3 regions of the Sporolactobacillus terrae genome follow, and region 3 is predicted to be linked to each of the others. Evidence: predicted binding sites of a transcription regulator. Region 3 holds the regulator's gene; each other region holds the start of a gene.
The links. The regulator NrdR, encoded in region 3, represses ribonucleotide reductase genes. The targets are predictions, from matches to a motif close to AACACNATATATNGTGTT.

Region 1 (7,081 bases), 1.0 Mb from region 3:
ATTTTTTTTCATATAATCGAAAAGTACTTGTACGAATCGCCGTCTTGATCTTGACGTTAACTTTGCTGTCGGCCTGCACCGGACAACAAGGTGACCAAAATACGGATCATACATCGACCAAGCAAAGAACAATTACCGATGCAACAGGCAAAAAAACCATTCCTGCACAGCCGAAAAAGGTCGCGGCCACAAGCCAGCAGCTCATGGAATACCTGATCCCACTCGGTATTCCCGTCAAAATTGCACCTAAAGCTACCATCAGCGATAACTTTTACAGCTACTTCCCGAAAGACAAACAAAAGGGCTTTCATCTTGTCGGCGAATCTTCCCCACTTAACTTTGAAGGCTTTCTGGCTCAAAAACCGGACCTCATTTTCGTCAGAGAAAACACACAATCTTACGATAAGATGGCTCAAATCGCCCCGTCTATTATGATTAAGGAAACAGAGAATTGGCGTACTGACTTCAAGGCCTATGCACAGCTCATGGGAAAACAGAAAGAGGCAAAAACTTATTTAGCCAACTATCAAAAGCAGGTTGATGCTTATAAAGCCAAACTGAAAAAAACGGTTGGAAATAAAAAAGTAGTGTTCATCAGACTGCTGGACAAGCAGGTACGTATCTATAATCATTTACCGTCAAGTGTCGGCGGTGTGCTCTATCACGATCTTGGACTGACACCGGTTGCCGGCATTGAATCAAAGGACCTTTTTTCTGCGATCTCACTAGAGAAGTTGCTTGAAATGAATCCTGACTACATCTTCGTACAAACCGGCAAGCAGGATGAGAAACCGGAAGTATCGAAGAAACGTCTGAAACAAATCACCAGCGGAGACATTTGGAAATCGCTTAATGCGTTTAAAAATCATCATGTTTACGTGGTCGATTCCAGCTTTTTTAACAATACGCCGATGTCACAGCTGAATACAGCAAAAATTATCACGGAAAAATTAAGCAAATAAGCCAAAGAGACATAGAAAAGTAACTGAGAGAAAGAACGGTGGCAAAACTGGCAGCGCTAAAAGCCAAACACATCAATCAATCGATCAAGAATAGCCGAATGAAAAAGTGGTCCTTTCCGATCCTATTAATCGTCGGACCGTTTTTGCTGGTGTTTGCGATCGGAGTCTCCATCTCCTATGGTGCGGCAAACATCGACTTGAAAACCGTCTGGGATGCGGTCTTCCACTATAATGCTCAACTTGTGCCGCATAAAATCATTTGGGAACTGCGCATGCCGCGTGTACTTGGCAGTGTCATTATCGGTGCCTGTTTTTCCGTTTCCGGAGCATTGATGCAAGGCGTCACCCGAAATCCACTCGCCGATTCAGGAATCCTTGGCATTAACGCAGGGGCGGCTTTTGTACTTGCGCTTTGCTATGCTTTCTTTCCGGCGCTTCCCTTCTTCTATTTGATGATCTGCTCCTTTATCGGTGCAGGCGTGGGTGCCGGCATCGTCTATGGAATGAGTTCGCTGTCGCCGAATGGCATGTCACCGGTCCGCCTTGTTCTGGCAGGTGCCGCAGTCAGCGCCTTGCTCACTGCACTGAGTCAAGGCTTAGCGATTTATTTTCAGATCGGGCAAGATCTTGCCTTTTGGTATGCAGGGGGAACGACCGGCATTCACTGGTTTGAGCTTATGATGATCCTTCCTTGGGTGATTGGCGCGTTTCTCGCTGCTCTTTTTCTGTCACCATCCATCACCATTCTCAGCCTCGGTGACAACATAGCGTCCGGGCTTGGCATGCATACGGGCATCATTAAAACGGCAAGTATCGTCATGGTGCTTATTCTTGCCGGTGCCGCAGTGTCGGTCGTCGGTGCGATCGGGTTTGTTGGGTTAATTGTCCCGCATCTGACCCGCTATCTTGTCGGTACGGATTACCGAAAAATCATTCCCAGCACAGCCATTCTTGGCAGCCTGCTGCTGGTTTTGGCCGATCTTGGCGCCCGCAGTATCAATCCGCCTTATGAGACGCCCGTCGGCGTATTAATCGCATTGATCGGCATTCCGTTCTTTCTCTATTTGGCCGGATCGGAAAGGAGCGACCATTAAATGAGCAGCCTCACTGCCGCGGAACGACACAAAAGGAATCGAAGCATTCAAATAATGGTTTTGCTGACCACACTTATTGTCGTCCTCTTTGTCATCAGTATGAATACCGGATTTACAAGACTGGCTCCTCTTGAAGTGATTCAGACCCTGTTCGGCGGCGGCACAAACGCTCAGTCGCTTATTCTTTTTGAATTCCGGATGCCGCGCATCATCATTTCGGTACTGGCCGGCGCGGGACTCGCCGTATCCGGATGCATCATTCAAAGTGTCACGCGCAGCGCACTCGCCGATCCGGGCATTCTAGGCATTAATGCCGGTGCAGGGCTGGCGATCGTACTGTTTATCTCTTTTTTCCAAAGTCGGCAAGCAGTACCGGTTTATATGCTCCCAATGGCTGCGCTTATCGGCGCAGCCGCTGCAGCGATACTCATCTATGCGCTTGCACTCCGGCAGCACCAAGGCTTTTCTTCCACCCGGCTCTTATTAACAGGTATCGCCGTCGCATCAGGCATCAGCGCGCTCATGGTTATCCTGACGCTTAAATTCGATCCGAATCAATATCAATTTGTGTCTACATGGCTTGCGGGAACGATCTGGGGCTCGAATTGGCACTTTGTCCTTGCACTTTTACCTTGGGTTCTCGTGCTCTTTTCTTATGTCCTGTATCATGCACGGACGCTGGACCTTTTGCAACTTGATGAGCCAACCGTGATCGGTCTCGGCGTTGCGATCGAAAAAAACAGACGGATGCTGCTTCTTGCCGCAGTCGCACTTGCCGCCGCCTGCGTTGCAGTCAGCGGTGGGATCGGTTTTATCGGACTGATTGCTCCCCATCTGGCCCGCCGCCTTGTGGGGGCGCAGCATCTGCGCCTGCTCCCCGTCTCCGCGCTTTCCGGCGCACTTCTGCTTCTGGCCGCCGATACCCTCGGCCGCTGGATGCTTCAGCCGGCGGAACTTCCAGCCGGGATCATTGTGTCCGTACTCGGTGCACCTTATTTTCTTTATTTACTGTCACAGGCTAAGTGAACAAAAAGTCTCAGCTTATCAATAAAAAAACGCTTTCTGTCCACTACGTTTTGGGCGGCGTGACTTTCAACGGTTAATCTTCTTTGTATTTTTCTTTAACCCCATCGGAGCCAATCGCTCCGCCAATCATAAACAAGACGGATCCCAAGTTCCAAATCAACTTGCCGCCAATCAGAGGCAGATCCAATGCCGTTAGGTTATTGATCAGCAGCACTGCTAACTTAATCAGCATGAGTACTCCCCCGAATAAAAAGAGCACTTCAAACCAGAATTTAAGTCTCGGATGCGCCAGTTGCTTGCTGTCCTGAATCACCTTCTCAGTCAATGCAACATCACTCCTTAATAAGTCATCGATCGTCATATCAAACAGATCACTTAGTCTAATAATGCTTTCAATACTCGGATAATTTTGACCAATTTCCCATTTAGAAACAGACTGCCGGCTAACAAACAGCTTTTCTGCCAAGTCATCTTGTGACCAGCCTTTCTCCTTGCGTAATTTTTTCAATTTATCTGCAAAATCCATCTCAGCGATCACCCTTTATCACGTGATACCTTATTCTCGCCTGTTCTGCCTCAAAAAGTAAAGCGAGCCTTGGTTGCGCGCTGCCCGCACCCTAAGGTTGCAGGGAAAAAGCTCGCTTTTTTCGATCTTTTAAGATTGGAACACATGTGGTTTGCATCTTTCACAAGCTTGTCACAAATCGTATTTCCCCTTCCACAATACCATATCTAGTACTTTTCACAATATTTCCCGCGTTTTACATCCCATATATAGATTGAAACCTATGCGCCAATATCCTATGATAGTTTAGTAGTTTTTCAAGGGGGCGTTCACGATGATCGATACAAAACAACCATTTACAGTCAACACACCGGCCATCAAAGTATTAAAACGCGATGGCCGTATTATAGATTTTAATGCTGAGAAAATCACCACGGCTCTATTAAAAGCCGCAAAGCACGTTTTTGGCGATTTGGATCCAATCACGTTTCAATTAATCAATGACATTACCGATGATGTGCTCGCTGAAATCGGATCACGGTTTCATGAAGACATCAAAATTTATGAGATTCAAAATATTGTTGAGCAAACGCTTCTGACCCATCATCAGTATGATATTGCTCAAGAGTACATCAACTACCGCACCGAGCGTGATTTTGCCCGTAATAAAGCAACCGACATCAATTTCACCATTCGAAAACTCTTACATAAAGATCAATCCATCGTCAATGAAAACGCGAATAAGGACAGCCAGGTCTTTAATACACAGCGCGATCTTACTGCCGGTACGGTCGCCAAAGCGATTGGACTGAAGATGCTGCCGCCAAAGGTAGCCAATGCACAGCTTAAGGGAGAGATCCATTGGCATGACCTTGACTATCAGCCATACAGCCCAATGACCAATTGCTGCTTGATCGACTTCAACGAAATGCTCAATCATGGGTTTAAAATCGGCAATGCAGAGGTCGAACCGCCGCATTCGATTCAAACGGCAACTGCACAAATGGCTCAGATTATTGCCAATGTTGCTTCCAGTCAATATGGCGGCTGTTCCGCCGACCGTGTGGATGAACTGCTTGCTCCTTTTGCCAAAAAGAATTATGACAAGCATTTAACGGATGCGGAAGAATGGGTTGAAGGAACGGAAAAACAGCAGGCCTTCGCCCGTAAGAAAACGAGAAAAGATATTTATGACGCCATGCAGGCACTCGAATACGAAATCAATACACTCTATTCCTCTCAAGGACAAACACCTTTTACAACCTTAGGCTTTGGCCTAGGGACCAATTGGATTGAACGTGAAATTCAAAAAGCGATTCTGCGTATACGCATTACCGGGTTAGGCAAAGAACACCGCACCGCGATTTTCCCAAAGCTGGTATTCAGTCTGAAACGCGGGCTCAACCTCGATCCGGAAGATCCGAATTACGACATCAAACAGCTTGCTGTTGAATGCGCAACAAAACGGATGTACCCGGACGTGCTGATGTATGACAAACTGGTCGAACTGACCGGAAGTTTTAAAGCACCGATGGGCTGCCGCTCGTTCCTGCAAGGCTGGCATGATGAGAACGGCAAAGAGGTCAATTCCGGACGAATGAATCTCGGCGTGGTCACGGTTAATCTGCCGCGCATTGCGCTGGAATCAAAAGGGGACAAGGAAGCCTTTTGGAAGATTCTCAAGGAACGACTGCAGATCTGCAAGGAAGCACTCGTCTTTAAGGTGGAGCGCGCGAAGCAGGCAACGCCGGACAACGCGCCGATCCTTTATCAATACGGTGCTTTTGGCAAGCGACTAAAGCGTACGGACTCGGTTGATGAACTCTTCAAGAATCGCCGCGCCACCGTTTCTCTTGGCTACATCGGCCTTTATGAAGTGGGCACCGTTTTTTACGGCAGTACATGGGAAAGTAATCCGGAAGCCAAAGACTTCGCCATCAGCGTCGTGAAGAAGCTCTGGGAACACTGCCAAGATTGGGAAGAAGAATACGGCTATCATTTCAGCGTATACAGCACACCAAGTGAAAGCCTGACCGACAAATTCTGCCGCAAAGATACGGAAAAATTCGGCAAAGTGAAGGACATTACCGATAAGGAATACTACACAAACAGCTTCCACTATGATGTACGCAAAGCGCCGACGCCATTTGAAAAATTAGACTTCGAGAAGGACTTTCCGCCGTATTGCGCCGGTGGATTCATCCATTACTGCGAATATCCGAATCTGAAGCAAAATCCGAAAGCGCTGGAAGCAGTATGGGATTATGCGTACGACCGCGTCGGCTATCTGGGTACCAATACACCGATTGATCAATGCTTCAAATGCGGCTTCAAGGGCGAATTCCAACCAACCGAGCGCGGCTTTGAATGCCCGGAATGCGGCAATACCGATCCACAGTCCTGTGACGTTGTAAAAAGAACCTGCGGCTACTTGGGCAACCCGCAGCAGCGACCGATGATTCACGGGCGGCATGTGGAAATCGCATCGCGCGTCAAGCATCTAAGCCTCGGTAACGACAGCAACACGATTGCTCGGCAATAAAGGGAGGCATTCCATTGGTAAATGATGCGGCTCAGAGAAAACGTCCACGCGACCCGAACCCAAAAACATGGCTGGCCGAACGCTTGAGCCGGTGCTATATTGCCAGCTACAAACCATTCAATTTCGTAGACGGAGAAGGCGTGCGCTGCAGCCTCTATGTCAGCGGCTGTCCTTTCGACTGTCCCGGCTGCTACAATAAAGCGGCCCAGAACTTCCGTTACGGTCAACCCTATACCAAGGAGCTGGAGGATCAAATCATTGCCGACATCGGACAGTCTTATGTACAAGGCTTGACGCTGCTCGGCGGTGAACCGTTCTTAAACACCGGCGTCTGCCTTTCGCTCGTGAACCGAATCCGAAGCGAGTACGGACAAGCAAAAGATATTTGGTCATGGAGCGGCTACACGTGGGAAGAACTTCAGCACGACTCTGAGGACAAGCGCGAACTCCTGTCAAAAATTGATATTCTCGTCGACGGTCGCTTTGATCTGGCAAAGAAAGACCTGACCCTGCAATTCCGCGGCAGTTCAAATCAGCGGATTATTGATGTGCAGCCGTCCCTGAAAAGCGGCCAAGTCGTCATTTGGGATCGGCTTGTTAAATAAGATGATATAGAGAAGCGATTAACCGCGTGTCCAATAGCGACACGCGGTTTGCTCATCTATACAGTCCGGCAATGGAGCAGCCTGCCCCATTTATTCGTTTTGCGGCACATGCTTTTCAAGAAAGTGAAAGATCGTTGAAAAATACAATTCAGGATCGACAATTGACGAAGCCGCATGGGTCGCCTTTTTCACAAGCAGAAGCTCCTTCTCGCCGGCTGCCGCCTCATAGACTTTATGCACCATATGGGTTGGGACAAACGTGTCGTTATCGCCATGAATGAATAAGATCGGTACGTTTGCCTTCTTCACTTGTTCGATTGCCGAGGCTTCATAAATGCCATAGCCGG
Region 2 (7,081 bases), 720 kb from region 3:
GCACCTCAACGCACTTGCCGAAAAACAGGACAAAATCACCTTCAATAAGGTCAAAGGCCATCATGGCGTTGAATACAATGAACGCGCCGATCAGCTGGCCAATTTAGCAATGGATGAACAGGAAAAGAACTGCTGAACAAAGGAGTGAGCATAACGCTCACTCCTTTCATTTTTGCCGCGCATCCGCGGCATGTGCAACGTCCGATCCTTAGAATGCCGATGCCAAGTCCGGAGTTGCTCATTAACCTGTTCTTTTTGCTCATCTTAAAGCCGGTATTACGATACATATTTAGTGAACTTTCAGCACGATGCGTCCTTTTTTCAGTGATTCTTTCACAAGAATCACCCGCTGATTGGATGATCCGCGGAACTTTAACTTCAGGTTGCGCTTGTTGATGTCAAAGGGACCATCAACCAACACATCGAGATGGCGCAGCATGTCGCGCCGCTCAGGATTCTCCTTTAATTGTTCAAAAGTGAATCCCGTCCAGCACCAAATATCCTTGCCCGGGCAGTCTCGATTGACGCGGGTCACAAGTTCAGTTAACGGTTCCGGATGGTCAAACGGTTCGCCGCCAAGCAGCGACAAGCCTTGAACCTTAATCCCGGGAATGTTGAGATCATCAATAATCTGCGTCTCCACCTCGGCTGTGTAAGGCTTGCCAAAAGTGGGATTCCACGCCACTGCATTCCAGCAGCCTTTACAATGAAAGTGGCAGCCACTGACGAACAATGAATGGCGGATGCCGGACCCATTTAGAAAATCAAACCGTTTATAATCAGCATAATTCATCGTTCTGAATGCCGGATGCTTGCTGCATTCGGCAAATTCACTCCTTTCAGTACTGCTGTTTTTCCCTGCTGTTGATCTCTTTCAAGCGTCCTTTAATCGGTTTGCGCTGAATCACCGACCCAAGATAGCCGCACAGACGGCGAATGCAGGACGTTGTCTCAGGATTGTGATTGCCGCAGCTTGGGCATTTAAAGCCTTGCACCGTCGACTCAAACTCGCCCTCATAACCGCATTCATAACACTTGTCAATGGGCGTGTTGGTACCAAAATAACCGACACGGTCATAGGTATAGTCCCATACCGCTTCAAGTCCTTCAGGATTATTCACGAGCGATGGAAATTCGCAGTAGTGAATAAATCCGCCCGCTGTATAAGGTTCATAATCTTTTTCGAAGTCGATTTTTTCAAACGGATTTATTTTTTTACGCACGTCATAGTGAAAGCTGTTTGTATAATAATCTTTATCCGTAAGATCCTTGATGCTGCCGAAACGCTGCTTGTCCAAGCGACAGAACCGGTCGGTCAAGCTTTCCGATGGCGTTGCATAGACGCTGAACGCATAACCCGTTTTCTCACGCCATTCAATCGACACTGTTTTGAAGCGTTTCACGATATCCAGTGTGAATTTTTTCGCTTGTGGATTATGTTCCCAATTTGCTCCATAGAACACCGTCGCCGCTTCGTACAAACCGATATACCCCATTGATACCGTCGCACGTCCGTTTTTAAAAATATCCTTGACCGGTTCATCCGCATCCAGTCGTTTGCCGGTTGCACCGTATTGATACAAAATCGGCGCGTTCTTCGCCTGGACCTTATTCAGCGTTTGAATGCGGAAGAACAGCGCGCGGCAGACAAGATCGAGACGCTCATCAAAAAGGCTCCAGAACGTATTCTGATCACCAGCGGATTCAATGGCAATTCTCGGAATGTTCAAAGTCACTACACCCATATTATTGCGGCCATCGGTGATGTAGTGCCCATTTTCTTGATAAGAAGGCAGAAACGAACGGCAGCCCATCGGCGCTTTAAAGTCACCGGTGATTTCAACGATCCGATCATAATTTAAAATATCCGGATACATCCGTTTCGTTGCGCATTCAACGGCTAGTTTCTTAACATCAGCGTTTGGGTCACCTTCATTGAGGTTCAGTCCCCGTTTGATTGTAAACACAAGTTTTGGAAAGACTGCGGTTTTGTGGTCGCGACCCAAACCGAGAATACGAACTTTCAAAATAGACTTCTGAATTTCACGAGCAAACCATGATTCACCAAGCCCGAAATTCAACGTAAAAAAAGGCGTTTGTCCGTTACTGGAAAACAAGGTGTTAATTTCGTATTCAAGTGACTGCATCGAATCATAGATTTCTTTTTTCGTCATCGAATACGCATACTTTTCCTGAGCTTTCGGATCGGACATCCATTGTTTCGCCGTTTCCAAATATTTGCAGAAACTCGTTTTTGCGTACGGTTCTAATACTTCATCTGCTCGATTGAACGATGTTCCTCCATAAATATTCGATGAAACATTAGCGACAATTTGGGCGACCAGTGCTGTTGCAGTCTTGATTGATTTCGGCTGCTCAACATCGGCATTCCCAATCGAGAATCCTTTTTCCAGCATGCCTTTGAAGTCGATCAGCATGCAATTGTACATGGGGAAGAACGGTGAATAATCTAGGTCATGGAAGTGCATGATGCCCTGCTTGTGCGCATCGGCGAATTCTTTCGGCAAGATGTGGCGAAGTGCATAGTCTCTGGCGGCCACACCTGCGAGCAAATCGCGTTTTGTATTGAATACATTTTCATCCTTATTGGCATTTTCATTCGCAACATATTCATCCATATTGATTAGATCACGAATTTTATCGTCTAACATTTTCTCTTTCATTATCGGTTCATTAATCATCTTGCGGCCTCCTATAATCGGCTAATAAAAACATTATACAACAATATGTAGTATATTTAAGTGATTTCTAACACAATATGTAGATAAAAAGTAGCGAAACACGTTTTTTGGGGGAGAGGGAAAGGAAAAAATAGAATTGAAGCAAATTTTGCGAATGCCGCTTTGCCGCAGCCTTTAAGCGCTGCAAGTAGAAAGGACAACTTATTCATTATAGGGGTTTAAAACACACAAAAAAATGAGGAAAGGCATAAAAAAAATGACGATTTCGTGATCGTCATCTTCATCAATTAATGAAAGACTGTATTTAAGAATTTAAAAAGACCATTTTGGTCATAGGGGTTTTCGGTTACCCAATCTGCTTGTTCCTGCACATGATCCGGCGCATTCTTCATCGCCGCCGAATGTCCGGCAAGCTGAAACATCGGCAAATCATTTTCACCATCCCCAACCGCCAACGCCTGTTCTGGTGACAGGTTAAAATAGTCAAGCAACTGACCAATGCCGCTCGCCTTCGATATATTCTTGCCGACAAGTTCGGTATTGTTCGGTGAAGATGAAAACTGGTCAAAAGCGAATGTCTGTTGCAAAGTGCGAAGCGCCTGTTTCCATGCAGCCATGAGTCTTGCATCGGTACTGAAAAAGTACATTTTCGCGATTTGTTCCGACTCTTCCTCAGTTAGCGTATCCTTCCAGACCATATCTTCCAGAACGGCCTGTCTGCGCGAATTCCATTCATTTTCACTTACGGAATGCGGCCGTTCTCCTCTGATCTGATCGGTGATATAGCCGCGATCACGACTCAGAATGGTCCGCCTGCCTCCGATTGGGTGCAGCTGGTAATACATGCGCTGCTGCTCTGATCGCTTGATCATTTGTTGGACAAGCCCGCTGGGAAGTGCTTGTTGAAAAATCCTTTTCCCGCCTGCAAATACCGACATTCCATTCGAAGCAACCATGCCTTCATGCGGAAAGTCTTTTGGAAGAACATTCAGCGCATCGACTTCGGAACGGCCTGTGACGACAAACACATGCTTGCCAAGGGATCGCAGTTTCTTTAAGTATGCGTTCAACTCAGGGGTGACCTGATTTTCCGCTGTTAATGTCGTCCCATCCAAATCCAACATAATCGTCTCAATACTCACATCCTATCCCCCCTTAATCATCGCCTATACGGTTATTTTACCTGTTCTCAACGCGGCGCGCATGTGTTTCATACTCAGAAGCAGGCACTTTTTCAGCAGGCATGTAAACGCTCCACGATCTTCAGCAGCTTAAAGCGGGCTTTGATTGGAACATTGAAGCGACGTTCAAAACCTACATGATCTTGTTCTGATGAAAACTCATTCATTTGTCTATACTACTAAGTAATACATCAATGACTTGATGGGAGGGCATTTCATGCTGGGTCTGCTTTGGACGTTGATCGTCATTCTGTTTGTTATTTGGCTTGTTCTGCTGCTGCTGAAAATCGGCGGCGCGCTCATTTACCTTTTGCTCATTGCCGCGCTGATTTTGTTTATTGTTCAGTTTTTCACGCGCAGGCGATGAATGCGGGTGAACCGGGTGCATGTCTGATTCTATTCGCTGAAACTGTCTGAGTATCAGATTCTTATCCCCTTGAAATGGGTTCGTTCCGAGCCAATTCCAGGGGGTTTTTCAGTATTGTAAGAAAAACCGGGCAAAATACGCCCGGTCCTTACTCTCCAACCATGTGTGATGGACTCGTGTCTTTTCGGTACTGAATCGCCGCTTCGGTTACTCGCTTGCCGCGGGCGCACCGCGAGCCTCCTCAGACAAACAGAAATCTGCGGGATCTCGCTGGCACGCATCAACAACGCGCGATCCCGCTGGCGCCAGAGTACCTCCGCTTTGATTCTTGGCCAAAACACTGGTCTATGGGTTTGAAGACGGGGCAGAATCGTTTACTTAATTATCCCGCAAAGAAAAAATCGATGATCAACTGCTTCTGCGCGAGTCAGAGTCAATGCTTCTGCGCGACTTCATCAAGTGACGCTTCAACGCTTGCTTTGAAAATGTCAAAGGCGTCGTCGATTTGCTCCTTGGTAACAATAAGCGGTGGAATAAAACGAATTACATTGTGGTCCACGCCGCAGGAAAGTAAAATCAAGCCTTTTTCTAGAGCCTTGGCACGAATTGCCGTGACCAGATCGCCATCCGGGTGACCGTCACGGTCGACAAATTCAATGCCGATCATCAGACCAAGTCCTCTGACTTCCAGCACCTCATCACGCTCAGAAGCCAGCTGCAGTAACTTTTCTTTGAAGTATGCACCGACTTCTTTGCCATGATCGACTAATCCGCCTTCGAGCAATTCAAAGACGGCTACCCCTGCCGCACAGGCAACCGGGTTTCCGCCGAACGTGCCGCCATGCGTGCCGGCCGGCCATTTGTCCATCAAGTCGCGTCGTGCTACCAGTGCGCTGAGTGGGAAGCCGTTGGCAATCGCCTTGGCAAGCGACATGATATCCGGTTTCACATCAAAATTTTCGTAAGCAAAGATTTTGCCTGTTCGACCAAATCCGGTCTGAACTTCATCAAAGACAAGCAGGATACCGTGTTCATCGCAAATTTTGCGAATCGCTTGCAGAAAGGCCTTGGGTGGAACGATATAGCCGCCTTCGCCTTGAATCGGCTCCAAAATCATGCAGGCAACTTGTTCCGGTTCAATCAGATCATGGAAAATTTCATCAAGCGTATTTAAGCAGCGCGCAACTTCCTGTTCTTCGGTAAGACCGGAACGCGTTGCATAGGGATAGTCGGCATAATACACACTTGGAAGCAAGCCCTCATAATTGCGGCGATACTTCGCATTCGAAGCGGTCAAAGTCGTCGTTGCAAGCGTACGGCCATGAAAACTATGCTTAAACGTAATAATTCCCGGCCGATGGGTCACTTGTTTCGCCAGTTTGATCGCTGCCTCGTTGGCCTCCGCGCCACTGTTTGAAAAATAGATCTTGTAATCATGGCCAACATGATCAAGAATTTTTTCTGCGAGTTTAATATAAGAAGGATAGTAGACAACATTATGCCCGCCATGAACCAGTTGATCCATCTGTGCCTTTGCTTTTTCCAGCACGTAGGGGTGGTTGTGGCCGCAGTTTACAACGGCTACGCCGCTGGCAAAATCAATATACTTTTTGCCATTTTCGTCCCAGACATAAGCGCCCTCGCCCTTGACAATGCCGAGCTGTGTTGCCCGCAAGGCAATCGGCGGAAACAAATCCAATGATTTTTCATACATACTCTTATCCGGCATAATCTCCATACCTCTTTTGTTAGAAATTCGAAGCACTCATCCAAGGCTAAAGCAACAAACTATTATATACTGTTATTAAACAAGCGTTTATTTACTTTTTTTAGGTCATGATTCGCCATAAATCGCGACGATACGGAGGCAGAAATCAATGGAACTCAGGCAATTGAGAACGTTTCAAACAGCAGCAAAACTGCTTAATTTTACGCAAGCTGCTAAACTGCTTAACTTTTCACAGCCAACGGTTACTGCGCAAATCCGCTCCTTGGAAGAAGAAATCGGCCATCCACTCTTCTTCCGAATCGGCAAGCAGACGTTCCTCACCGGACACGGCGAGATCATGAAACACTATGTGGATCAGATCTTTCCGATCCTTGAGCAGATGACGACCGAGCTTCAAGCTCAGAGCCGGACAGCAAGCAAATTAACCATTGCTGCATCGGAAACCTTTTGCACGCATTACTTTCCGCCGATCATCCGCCAATTTCTTGCTGACGATCCGGATATCGGAATCAAGTTGGTCTCCTGCACTAGCGATAAAGTGATCGAAGGCATCAACAACAATCATTTCGATCTCGGCATCATTTCCGGATCGTACCGCAAATCCGGGGTGACGAACATCGTCCTCTCAGAAAAAGAGGATCTCGTTCTGATCGTGTCCGACACGCTTTATCAGCACAACACCACTCAGGACTTACTGGAAAAGTACCCGTTCATCAAATATGAGATCGTTGGACCCTTTGAAGAACAAATGAACAGCTACATCGATGAAAACGGTATCCATCTGCGAAAGATGATCGAATGCAGCAGTCTGGAAGCGGTGAAAAGCGCCGTGATGAATGACATTGGCGTCGGACTGATCAGCCGCAATCTTGTTAAAAAAGAACTGGCAGAGCGCCAGTTACATGAAATCCATTTAAACCAAAAACCCATTGTCATCCAAACCTCACTGATTATCGCCGCACATAAGCTTCGTGATCCAAAGACGATGCATTTCATTCGTCTCATTGAACAGAAATGGAATACGATTCACTGATCTTTAAGGATTACAGAATCTTTTTCAGAAAATCTTTTGCGCGATCCGTTTTCGGATTACTGAAAAAGG
Region 3 (7,081 bases):
TCTTAGTGCTTTTCGATAAGCGGTTAAACGAAAGCGAACGATGGATGCGAACGAAACGCTATGATGCTCCTGCAAAATACCTTCAAGCGCATCCATGATAATCGTACGCCGATCCTCAAGCACTTCTGTCTGAGGCAGATCATTTTTTTCGCCGGCAAAGATTGCGAATACAATGTTTAAAATAGCAACCTGTTCCTCCGGGTCTGTAAAATAGTAATAGTTTTTAATAATGGTCATAATCCATTTTTTTTCATAACGTTCGCTAATATAACGGGCAATTAACTGCGCAAATTCTTTATAATCCGTCGTTTTTTCCGGAAAAACAGCCAGTCGACTGTTAATAAGCATCACACCAGTTACTTGTCTAAAAGAAGAAGGCAAATTCCGATAGAATTCTGCAGCCTCCTGCCGGGTATCAAAATCAATCTCCAATGGTTCATCCTCCCCGTCCCAACTTATATAAAGACTATATGGGAGGAAGTCCTTATTCATGCACTTTTGTTTTCATTTTTTTAGACTTTTAATCAACGCCGATTGACACCGGTCATTTCAACCAATTGGGTAAAATGGCGGATACGTTCCATTAAACGCTTTGCCTTTACATGTTCAATCCCGCTTTTTTGCGAATAGGAGAAATGATCTTCTAGTTCGTCATAGGTGAAGTTCGACGTGTAAAGGGTCGGTAAATGATCCATCATTCGGTATTGAAGAATACTACCGAGGACTTCGTCGCGTACCCACGGTGTAATGGTTTCCGCACCGATATCATCAAGGATCAGGACTGGTGTCTTTTTCAAGACTTCTAATTTCTCATCGACCGAATGGTTCTGAATCGCTCCTTTTATTTCTCTGAAAAAGTCGGGTACGTACACAATAAGCGAGGCAATATGGCGCCGTTCAGCGAGTCTCTTCATGATTGCACCCATCAAATAGGTCTTGCCGACACCAAACTCGCCGCAAAGATAAAGACCTTTAGTCTCCGAGGGATTATTTAGGTAACGCTTTACAAATTCTCCCGCCGCCAAAATCGCTTCCTGCCGGCCGCCTTCTTCCTTATCAATGGAGTCAAACGTTGCGTTCAATACGTCTTTCGGCACATAATAGCTGTGGATGAGATTACTTTGTCGCTGCTTTACTTCCTGTTCTTCAAGAAGCGGGCATCGAACAAAGGTCAAGGACGGTGTCCCTTTGTCATTCACTAATTGAGGGCGGTAACCCTTCATCATGTTCGGACAGTGGTCGAGTCCCGGACAATGCGCACAAGCCTTTCGTTCCGTGACGAACTGAAACAGCCGTGACGCGTTTCTTGACCAAGCCGCTTCATCAATATCCGGATTTTTTTCTGCAAATTCACGAACATCTGGGTGAGTACGCAGCTCGTTTTCTAGTTGACTCCACTGCTTCTGCACATTCCGGCCCGCTGACAACGTTTTAAATAATGAACCTAATGAATCCATGTAAGGCACCCCCTTTTGATGTTGTTAAATTTGATTCAAATAGTCTTCAAGCCACTTGGCTCTCTGTTTTACCGCTTCTTCATTCGCTTTGGTTTGTTTCTCTGGTTTCTTCGGCCGCTTCATCCATTCCGGAATGACCTCCTGATGCTCTTTTCGAACTGAGGTGCGGGCTGAAGCCGCCGTTCGGTTTGCAGGAGGCTTTTTCATCTGCTTCCGTTTCTTCTGTTCCTCACGTGCATAGTTCATCGCCTGACGTACGGTTGTCACATCCGCCCGTGCCCATTGTGCGGCGACTTTTTCGACGAATGCTTTGTTTAATTTATGATCATTGACTTGCGAAATATAGTCAATCAATACATTAATTACACCTGGGTTCATCTTCGTGTCGAACATTAAATTTTCAATGAGTCTCAAATCCGGTCCTGCCGGCTTACTGCCTTGTCCAAGCGCTTCAAGCAGTTGATACGGGGAATTGCGTTCATACCACGCAATCAACTGTTCTTCTTCGGTTTGTGGCTCTTTCTCTGTAAATTCCCGTTGCGACTCCGGCTGTATCCGTTCGTAAAGTGCCGGCATTTCATCTGCACCATGTTCAAGCAGATAGAAATCACGAACCTCTTTACGCAGTGCCTCGATATCGACCTCTCCGGTATGAAGCGCCGCTGCTTGCACCGCCTTGCTCATATCATACGGTTCAGTACGGTACACGAAAGCAAGTTTATCAATCGCCTGGCGCACGTCTTCGGTCAACGCATCCTCATCAACAATAGCATCAGACAAATACGTCATCATTTGCTTAAAGTCAAAGTGTGTCTTTAGCCCGACCTTCGGCGAAGTCGCGCGGTTCGCCCATGAACCGTCCGTCTTCACATGATTGCGCTCATCATTCGTCTCTGAAGCAGGGACCGATTTGAAGACTTCATCAAATGATGCAGATACATCTTCATAGTCGACGGTATTTACCCTGTGAACGGCGAATAATTCTGTAAGACGTTTGTATTCACGTGCACCGATCTGACGATATAAAAACAAATTTAAAAAACCGTCTTTGAAAAATCGATTCGGCGTGAGCGGCGGTTCTAGACGATAGACAAACTGACCGGGGGCTGCCTCCTTTTTTTTCAAAGTTTCCAGCAAGCCCACGGCCTCAAGTTTCTTTCTCGCTTTTAAAATACGATCCAAAGACAAGTTCATCGAACCCATTAAATGATGATGGGTTAAATGTTCTTCTGAAACATCAACTTCCTGCCAAAGCGTAAAATACAGACTTGCTGCTTCGATACCAATGAGCGGCTGATACAGCAGTGTTACGACTCTTTGGTCAAAAGAATGAAGCAGTCCGTTTGTCTCAACGCGATAATGATCGCCCGGCAGCACTTCCTTCCAAGACTGCAGCATGTCTTTATCCCCCTGCTCTGCATCAATTTTGCATCAATCCATACTTTTTCATTGTCCGGACAAAATTTATTTCTTGTTGTTTTTCTCTTTTTCCAGCTGATCTTTTAATTCTTGTATTTTTTTCGCAAAAACATTGATATCTGTAAACTGTCTATATACAGAAGCAAAGCGGACATACGCGACCTCGTCCACCTTCACCAATTCATTCATCACACGTTCGCCGATTTCATGGCTGTTCACTTCAGAACGCCCTTCATCGCGCAGCGCTTTTTCAACATCGTTGGCAAGCTGCTCGAGACGTTCGAGTGGAACCGGACGTTTTTCGCACGCTTTAATCAGCCCGCGCAGCATCTTCTCGTGGCTGAAAGCTTCGCGGTTATCCCCTTTTTTCACAACAACCAAAGGCGTTTCTTCTACCTTCTCAAACGTTGTAAAGCGATGATGGCACAATTCACATTCTCTACGTCTGCGGATGGCACGTCCATTATCGACCGGGCGTGAATCCAGCACTTTCGTTGCCATTTGTTTGCAATTCGGACAGCGCATTATTCTCACTCCATTCGCTGTTATCGATAAGCTTATTGTATCCTACTGGACAACGGATGAAAAGCCGCGTGAGATGTACCTAGACTTAACAATCAAACAGCCCATTGCAAAACAGTGCACGGATCTGTTCTTCGGTTTTCTTTACAGAGCCGTTGTTATCAATGATGGCATCTGCTCGCTTTGCTTTCGCTTCAAGAGACATCTGCGCATTAATCCGATCACGCGCTTGTTCCTCAGCAAGGCCGTTCCGCTTCATCAAACGTTTTAATTGCTCCTCCGGGGTTACATAAACAACCAACGTTTTATCCGTCCAGGTCTCAAGACCGCTCTCATAGAGCAATGGGATATCCAAAAAGACGATCGGCTCCCTGCGCTTCTCCAGTTCGTCTAACTGCTGAAGCATGCGTGTTCGAATCAAAGGATGCAAGAGTTCATTTAACAGCTTGCGTTTCTTGTCATCCTGAAAAATGAGCGCGCCCAGTCTCTTTCTGTCCAATGCACCACTGGGCAAAAGCATCCCTTTACCAAAATGGCGTACAATTAAGTCCAGCCCTTTTTCTCCAGGTGTAACAACTTCTCGAGAGACGCGATCAGCGTCGATCACCGGATAGCCATGCGCGATGAGCCAGCGTGAAACCATACTCTTCCCGCTGGCAATGCCTCCGGTTAAGCCTATTTTGATCATTGCTTTGAACGCCTAGGCTGGCATATCGGGCAATAGTGTGTGCCACGACCGCCGACCTTGATTTTTTCAATCGCAGTCCCGCAGCGTACGCACGGCTCCCCTTTCCGCCCATAGACCGCAAGCTCCTGTTGGAAGAACCCCATATGCCCTTGACTGTTTACAAACGTTCGAATCGTACTTCCACCAAGGGTGACCGCTTTTGTCAACGTGTCCACAACCGCATGATGCAGCTGCTCCAGCTGCTCCGTGCTCAGGCTTGATGCAGGGGTAAGCGGATGAATCCCGGCTTTAAACAGCGATTCATCGACATAGATATTGCCTAAGCCAACCACAACCGTCTGGTCAAGTAATACTTGTTTAGTTGAGCGGCCGGTTCGCGAAAATGCTGCGGTTAGGTAATCAACCGTTAAGTCCTTTGAGAGCGGCTCTGGCCCTAATTTTGCAAGCGGCGGATGCTGCCATTCCTCACCCTTATTAAAGAGATGCATGGTTCCGAACTTACGCACATCACGATAACGAAGCGCCGTATCATCGGTAAAATGAAAGATCACATGCGTATACTTATCAATCGGCGCGTACTCCGGATCCAAGCGATAGCGCCCCTCCATACGCAAATGCGAGACAAGCACTGACTCATCCAAACAGAAGAGCAGGAACTTCCCCCGCCGCTTTATATCGTGAATCGTCTGCCCGATAAGTGCGTGCTTAAACTGATTAAGATTATCCGGGCGCCGGATGATCTTCGGCCAGCGTACCTCAACTTCTTTCACCGTTTTCCCCAAGACAAGCTGTGATAATGTCCGTTTGACGGTTTCAACTTCTGGTAATTCCGGCAAATCTCTCACTCCCAACTAGCCAAGCAGCGCCGTTGAGTCGGCGCCAAACGCTTTCTTTATTTTGCATCGTACCACGTCGGTCCGTATGAGCACTCGACTTTCAGTGGCACGCGAAGTTCAATGGCATGCTCCATCACTTCAGGAACAATGCGATTCATGATACCGAGTTCGTGTTCCGGGACCTCGAAAATCAATTCATCGTGCACCTGTAGCAGCATCCGGGTTTGCAATTTTTCTTCTTGAATCCGATGATCCATATGAATCATCGCTTGCTTGATCACATCGGCGGCGCTGCCCTGAATCGGCGTATTCATCGCCGTTCGTTCGGCGAAACTGCGTCGATTGAAATTGCGACCGTTAATATCCGGCAAGTAGCGGCGACGGTTCAACAGGGTGGTCACATACCCATCTGTTTTCGCCTTTTGAACGATGGTTCTCATATAGTGATGAACCCCCGGATAGCTCTTTAAGTATTGCTCGATAAATTGTGCCGCTTCTTTACGCGTAATCCCAAGATTCTGCGATAGTCCATAGTCGCTGATCCCATAGATGATGCCGAAATTAACGGCTTTCGCATGGCGCCTCATCAACGGTGTCACTTCATTTTCGGTTACACCAAAAACATCCATTGCTGTTTTTGTGTGAATATCCATATTTTCAAGAAACGCCTGTTTCAGGTTTTCATCGTCGGCAATATGTGCGAGCACACGAAGTTCGATTTGCGAGTAATCGGCGGAAAAAATCTGCCAGCCTTCTTCACTTGGAAGAAACGCTTTGCGAATCTTGCGACCTTCTTCAAGTCGAATCGGGATATTCTGCAAGTTCGGATCTGTTGAACTCAGTCGGCCGGTTTGCGTCAATGCCTGATTGTAGACGGTATGCACGCGTCCGGTTTCCGGATGGATAACTTTAAGCAATCCCTCAACATAAGTGGATTTTAATTTGCCAAGTTGCCGGTAATCAAGAATCTTATCAATGATCTCATGGCGGCCACGCAGTTTCTCAAGAACATCGGCCGCAGTCGAGTAGCCTGTTTTCGTCTTTTTAATTGGTGGTAGCTGCAATTTTTCGAATAGAATTTCGCCAAGCTGCTTCGGTGAATTAATGTTAAACGTCACACCAGCCATTGAATAAATAGCATGTTCTATAATTTCAAGCGTACGATCAAGTTCTCCGCCCATTGCTTTCAATGTTTCACTGCTTGTTTTTATCCCCGTATATTCCATTTTAGCCAGCACATGAGCCAGCGGTAGTTCCAGTTCAAAAAGCAGCTCCCTCTGCTTGTTTTCAATAAGCTCCTGAATTAATTTCGGTTCAAGCTGCAGCAATGCGGCCGCTTTTTTGCCCAAATGCTGCGCCTGTCCGTTCCCTTCAGGAATTTTCTGTTTTGCACCCTTTCCATAGAAGGCTTCATCGGTTTCGACATTGCTGATGCCGCGTTTATTCGCCAAAAGAGCCAGATCCTGCCCCGCTTCTGATGGGTCGATCAGATAAGCAGCAAGCCGAACATCAAACGCTGCGCCGTGCAAGCTTAACCCGCGCCATTTTAAGGCAACTTCTGCTGATTTGCTATCAAGCAGCACCTTCTTCATTTTTGGATCTTCTAGCCATTCTCGAAACGCGTCATCCTTAAGGGCGTGTTGTGTTTCAATAAAATAGGTACCGGTTTTATTCGAAACAGCGATTCCGGTGATGTCTGCATAGTGATAGTTCTCATCAAGCATTTGGAGAATCAATGCACTCGGAGAGACAAACTGATTCGATTGAAAATGAGTAACCGTTTGGACAGCAATGTCTTTCTTTTCGGTCTGAGATTCATCCGAACCGGCAACATCAATTTTTTCAAGCAGTGATTGAAAGCCCAGTTCGTTAAATAGATCTCTCAACTTACTTGTAAATTCACGTGTATAGCTGCATGCATCGGGCGTAATCTCAAGCGGCGACTCTCTGTCAATGGTTGCGATTTTCTTACTCAACAGTGCTTGTTCTTTATTGGTTTCCAGCTTTTCCTTCAGTTTTTTACCGGATACCTGTTCAATGTGTTCGTAGACACCTTCGACGGTCTGAAATTGCTTCAACAGCTTGATTGCCGTCTTCTCGCCAACTCCGGGCACACCGGGAATATTATCCGAAGCATCGCCCATCAGCCCTTTAAGGTC

Region 1: a site for NrdR is predicted at 3,805-3,822, ahead of nrdD (anaerobic ribonucleoside-triphosphate reductase). Genes of this name have one in related genera too.
Region 2: a site for NrdR is predicted at 2,740-2,757, ahead of nrdD (anaerobic ribonucleoside-triphosphate reductase). Genes of this name have one in related genera too.

Annotation. Positions count from the first base shown of each region.
Region 1 covers NZ_CP082837.1:2,715,878-2,722,958, forward strand. The annotation lists gene K7399_RS12930 (ABC transporter substrate-binding protein) at 1-962, shown strand, start outside; gene K7399_RS12935 (FecCD family ABC transporter permease) at 1,061-2,056, shown strand; gene K7399_RS12940 (FecCD family ABC transporter permease) at 2,057-3,082, shown strand; gene K7399_RS12945 (helix-turn-helix domain-containing protein) at 3,156-3,608, opposite strand; gene nrdD (anaerobic ribonucleoside-triphosphate reductase) at 3,922-6,129, shown strand; gene nrdG (anaerobic ribonucleoside-triphosphate reductase activating protein) at 6,144-6,734, shown strand; gene K7399_RS12960 (alpha/beta hydrolase) at 6,825-7,081, opposite strand, start outside.
Region 2 covers NZ_CP082837.1:2,410,960-2,418,040, forward strand. The annotation lists gene rnhA (ribonuclease HI) at 1-136, shown strand, start outside; gene nrdG (anaerobic ribonucleoside-triphosphate reductase activating protein) at 290-793, opposite strand; gene nrdD (anaerobic ribonucleoside-triphosphate reductase) at 840-2,702, opposite strand; gene K7399_RS11560 (HAD family hydrolase) at 2,990-3,844, opposite strand; gene K7399_RS11565 (DUF5670 family protein) at 4,101-4,250, shown strand; gene K7399_RS11570 (aspartate aminotransferase family protein) at 4,684-5,979, opposite strand; gene K7399_RS11575 (LysR family transcriptional regulator) at 6,128-7,012, shown strand; gene K7399_RS11580 (amino acid ABC transporter ATP-binding protein) at 7,023-7,081, opposite strand, start outside.
Region 3 covers NZ_CP082837.1:1,690,792-1,697,872, forward strand. The annotation lists gene K7399_RS08060 (putative sporulation protein YtxC) at 1-432, opposite strand, end outside; gene dnaI (primosomal protein DnaI) at 525-1,457, opposite strand; gene K7399_RS08070 (replication initiation and membrane attachment family protein) at 1,482-2,855, opposite strand; gene nrdR (transcriptional regulator NrdR) at 2,922-3,401, opposite strand; gene coaE (dephospho-CoA kinase) at 3,487-4,086, opposite strand; gene mutM (DNA-formamidopyrimidine glycosylase) at 4,083-4,922, opposite strand; gene polA (DNA polymerase I) at 4,979-7,081, opposite strand, start outside.